2 regions of the Streptomyces sp. NPDC089915 genome follow, and region 2 is predicted to be linked to the other one. Evidence: riboswitches for the same ligand, from Rfam matches in the RefSeq annotation. Region 2 holds a riboswitch; the other holds the start of a gene.
The links. Region 2 has a riboswitch for glycine ahead of gcvP (aminomethyl-transferring glycine dehydrogenase). Riboswitches for the same ligand answer to the same signal wherever they lie in the genome.

Region 1: linked by a shared signal. The riboswitch ahead of gcvT (glycine cleavage system aminomethyltransferase GcvT) and the one ahead of gcvP (aminomethyl-transferring glycine dehydrogenase) in region 2 are both predicted to bind glycine.

Annotation. Positions count from the first base shown of each region.
Region 1 is NZ_JBFBGN010000012.1:33,580-36,033, forward strand. It holds gene gcvH (glycine cleavage system protein GcvH) at 1-227, opposite strand, end outside; gene gcvT (glycine cleavage system aminomethyltransferase GcvT) at 323-1,438, opposite strand; glycine riboswitch at 1,591-1,694, opposite strand; gene AB0O29_RS06165 (AAA family ATPase) at 1,956-2,454, shown strand, end outside.
Region 2 is NZ_JBFBGN010000139.1:6,393-8,846, reverse strand. It holds gene gcvP (aminomethyl-transferring glycine dehydrogenase) at 1-1,107, opposite strand, end outside; glycine riboswitch at 1,302-1,400, opposite strand; gene AB0O29_RS29120 (PRC-barrel domain-containing protein) at 1,513-1,866, shown strand; gene AB0O29_RS29115 (DNA polymerase IV) at 2,027-2,454, opposite strand, start outside.

The sequences.
Region 1 (2,454 bases), on a different contig from region 2:
TCACCGGAGACGGGGGAGTACAGGTCGCTGACCGACTTGGTCGACTCCAGCTCGCCACAGGTCTCGCCCTCGGTGACGGTGTCGCCGACCTCGGGGAGCTGGGCGTAGACGACGTCACCGAGTGCGTCGGCGGCGAAGGCCGTGATGCCGACCGTCGAGACGCCGTCGACGGCGTCCGACAGCCACTCGTGCTCCTTGGTGTAACGCAGCTGCTGGGGGTTGCTCATGACCTGATTCTCCTGGATGCGGTGCGGTGGATACGAACGGTGGTCTTGCGTGCCGACGGCGGGGCCGGCGGCGCCGGGTCCCGGGGACCCGAGGGTCACTTCTGCCGCTTGTAGAACGGCAGGGCCACGACCTCGTACGGCTCATGCGTACCGCGAATGTCCACGCCGACGCCGGAGGCGCCGGGCGCGGCGTGCTCCGCGTCGACGTACGCCATGGCGATCGGCTTGCCCAGCGTCGGGGACGGGGCGCCGGAGGTGACCTCGCCGATCACCTTGCCGTCGGCGACCACGGAGAAACCGGCGCGCGGGACGCGGCGGCCCTCGGCGATCAGGCCGACCAGCTTGCGCGGGGCCTGCGTGGCGGCGCGCTCGGCGGCGGCCTCCAGGGCGGCGCGGCCGACGAAGTCACCCTCCTTCTCGAACTTCACGACCCGGCCCAGCCCGGCGTCGAAGGGGGTGAGGGAGGTGGTGAGCTCGTGCCCGTACAGCGGCATGCCCGCCTCCAGGCGCAGGGTGTCGCGGCAGGACAGGCCGGCCGGGACCAGGCCGACGCCCTCGCCCGCCTTGGTCAGCGCCTGCCACAGCTCCACGGCGTGCTCGGGGGAGACGAACAGCTCGAAGCCGTCCTCGCCCGTGTAGCCGGTGCGGGCGATCAGCGCGGGCACGCCCGCGACGGTGCCCGGCAGGCCGGCGTAGTACTTCAGGCCGTCCAGGTCGGCGTCGGTCAGCGACGCGAGGATGCCGGGGGACTCGGGGCCCTGGACGGCGATCAGCGCGTACGCGTCACGGTCGTCGCGGACCTCGGTGTCGAAGCCGGCGGCGCGCTCGGTCAGCGCGTCCAGCACCACCTGGGCGTTGGAGGCGTTGGCGACGACCATGTACTCGGTCTCGCCGAGGCGGTAGACGATCAGGTCGTCCAGGATCCCGCCGTCCTCCTGACAGATGTGCGTGTAGCGGGCGCGGCCGACGCCGACGGTGGAGATGTTGCCGACGAGGGCGTAGTCCAGCGCCTTCACGGCCTCCGGGCCGGTGAGGGTGATCTCGCCCATGTGGGAGAGGTCGAAGAGGCCGGCCGTGGTGCGCACGGCGTTGTGCTCGTCGCGCTCGCTGGCGTAGCGCAGCGGCATGTCCCAGCCCGCGAAGTCGGTCATGGTCGCACCGAGCGACCGGTGCAGCGCGTCGAGCGCGGTCAGGCGGGGGGCAGTGCTCATGGGTGTGGCTCCCGGGTCCCAGGGCATGACATGACGAGGACGATCCTCCCCATCTGTCATCGGAACCTGAGAGGTTCGCCGGGAGTTCCCGCGCGGGGAACGCCGACTTGCACCTTGGGTGGAGCTGCGGACAGCTCGCTTTTCAGATCTGCCTCATCCACGCGGTACGGGGCCTGAGAGATTCAAGGGAGGAACTTGCTCCTTCGGCGCCCGGGCACGGCCTCGCGGCCAGCCGGGACTCTCCCGCGCGGATTCAAGCGGCCGGTATGCAGTTGGTGTCCAGATGGCGCACATCATTGCACGGGTCGGGCGGAAGCGGGCAGTGGGGCCCGGAAGAACGTGCGGAACGCCTGCGGCCCCCGGGCCCCCGTGGTTCCGGGTGGCGGACGGGCCGCCCGGAACCGGGCCGCCCGGATTACCGTCTCTTTACATTCAGCGGGCATGGGGCCCTCGCGGCCCGACTCGGGGGGAGACGATCACGTTGCGGAGATTCGGAGTGGTGACCAGTACGGGGACGGTGGACGAGGTCCGGGGGCGGCCCCTCGCGTCCCGGACCGCCCCCGCCGCCGGCACGGTCCGCGACCTGCGCGGACGGGTGGCGCGCGGCCCCCGGCGGCTGAGCTTCCGCGCGGGGGACATCGTGGTGGTGTCCGGTCTGCCGGGCGGCGGCAAGACCACCCTGATCAAGCGGGCCGCGCCGGGCGGGGGCATCGACTCCCAGGACGTCCGCGAGCGCTGGGAGGGCCGGATGCCGCGAGCCCTGCCGTACGGGGCGTACCGCCCGCTGGTCCGGGTGTCCCATTACTGGACCCTCTGGCGCGAGCTGCGCTCCGGCGCCTCTCTGGTCGTCCACGACTGCGGCACCCAGACCTGGGTCCGGGCCCTCCTGGCGGCCTCCGCCCGGCGCCGGGGGCGCCGTCTCCACCTGCTCCTGCTGGACGCCACCCCGCAGGAGGCCCTCGCCGGCCAGACCGCCCGCGGCCGAGGTGTCTCGCCCTACGCCTTCGCCCGCCACC
Region 2 (2,454 bases):
CCGGCGGGCGATCGTCCGCAGGCCGTCCGGGCCGTGGTAGACGGCGTACATGCCGGCCATGACGGCGAGCAGCACCTGGGCGGTGCAGATGTTGCTGGTGGCCTTCTCGCGGCGGATGTGCTGCTCGCGGGTCTGGAGGGCCAGGCGGTAGGCCTTGTTACCGTCCGCGTCCACGGAGACGCCGACGAGGCGGCCGGGCAGCGAGCGGGCGTGCTTGGCCTGGACGGCCATGTAGCCGGCGTGCGGGCCGCCGAAGCCCATCGGGACGCCGAAGCGCTGGGTGGTGCCGACCGCGATGTCCGCGCCGAGGGAGCCCGGGGAGGTCAACAGCGTCAGCGCGAGCAGGTCGGCGGAGACGGTGACGATCGCGCCGAGCTCGTGGGCCTGGTCGATGACGGCCTTGATGTCGCGCACGGCGCCGGAGGCGCCCGGGTACTGGAGGAGCACGCCGTAGACGCCGCGCTCGGCGATCTCGGCCGGGATGCCCTCGGAGAGGTCCGCGACGACGACCTCGATGCCGATCGGCTCGGCGCGGGTCTCGATCACGGCGACGGTCTGCGGCAGCGCGTCGGCGTCGATGAGGAAGACGTTCCCCTTGACCTTGCCCACGCGGCGGGCCAGCGTCATGGCCTCGGCGGCGGCGGTGCCCTCGTCGAGCAGGGAGGCGCCGGAGGTCGGCAGGCCGGTCAGCTCGGCGACGACCGTCTGGAAGTTCAGCAGCGCCTCGAGGCGGCCCTGGGAAATCTCCGGCTGGTACGGGGTGTAGGCCGTGTACCAGGCCGGGTTCTCCATGACGTTGCGCAGGATCACCGGCGGCGTGAACGTCCCGTAGTAGCCGAGGCCGATCATCGACGAGAGGACCTGGTTGCGGTCGGCGAGCGAACGCAGCTCGGCGAGCACCTCGGCCTCGGTCCGCGCCTCGGGCAGGTTCAGCGCTTCGGCGGTCTTGATCACATCCGGCACCGCGGCGGCGGTCAGCTCGTCGAGGGAGCCGTAGCCCACCTGGGCGAGCATCTTCGCCTGCGCCTCGGCATCCGGGCCGATGTGACGCTGCTCGAAGGGGATGCCCCGCTCGAGCTGGGAGAGCGGAATGCGGTTGGCGGTCATTACGGAGGCCTCCTGGTCGTATGACCTGCGAGGGGCACCACGGCGCGGGCACCCGGACGGCCTCCCCCTCTGTCATCTCAACCTGAGAGCTTCACCGGAGTCGTGGGGGTCGCCCGTCGTCCGGCTTTCACCGTCGGTGAGGAGTGGGACCGGCACTGCGCGCCCGGTACCCGCTCCTGCTTTCCAGAGTGGCCTCGTCGCGTGCGGTACGTATGCCTGAGAGATTCCGGGGAGGATTTGCTCCTTCGGCGCCTCCGTCGAACTCACTCGGAGGACTCTCCCGCACAGGGTCAACAGCCGTCACCCAGCCTACCAGCGAGGATCTGGACCCTCCCTCGAGTGGCCCCCTATCTCAATATGCACTTTTGTAGTCATTACGGATGACTGCGACCACGTGGAGGGACCGTGCAGACCGACATCGATCCGCGCAGCCTGATCGGCCGCAAGGCGTTCGACCGGAACGGGGCCAAGATCGGCACCGTGGACGAGGTCTACCTGGACGACGCCACGGGTGTCCCGGAGTGGGCCGCGGTCCGCACCGGCCTGTTCGGCCGGGACGCCTTCGTCCCGCTGGAGCCGAGCGAGGTGGTCGGAGAGGTGCTGCGCGTCCCGTTCGAACGCTCCCTGATCAAGGACGCCCCCGACTTCGGCGTCGGCCGCCACCTCTCCCCCGAACAGGAACTCCAGCTCTACCACCACTACGGCCTGGACGTGTCCCTGCCCGCCGAATTCCACCTCCCCCCGGCGGACAACGGCTAGGCCGTCTCTTCCGGATCTTGCCTGGCCCGCGCCGCCCGGCACCGCACCTCGCCGCCTTGGCGGGGCACCAAGTACGTCCAGTACAACGGCGCCCCGCCAACGCGCCGATGCACGGCACCGGACGACGCGGGCTTCACCGGCAAGACCCGAAAGAGACGACCTAGGCCGCCGCCCGCCCCACGAGGGGCAGCGGGTCGGAGGCCTCCAGTTCGGGGTCGTCCAGCAGGAAGGTACGGACCCGGCCGGGCGGTGATCCCGGCTGCTCGAAGCGGACGGTCACCCGCCCGACCCCGCTGCCCTGCACCCACCCGGGCCCGTACACCGCGTGCCGGACGTCGCTGCCGGCGGGCCAGTGCCGCGCGGCGGCGGCCGGCGGGTCCTCCGCGGCCACCGGGACGGCTGCCTCGGCCGTCCCGGGAGTCCCGGGAGCCCCGGCGGCCCCCTCCGGCTCCGGGACCCCGTCCGGCTCCCGCCCCGCCGCGCCGAGCGCCTGGGCGAAGAGGTCCTCCTGGGTGTAGTCCGCGAGCCCGGTCACCCCGACCCCCAGCAGCCGCACCCCGCCGGTGGTGTCCACGCCCTCCAGCAGCC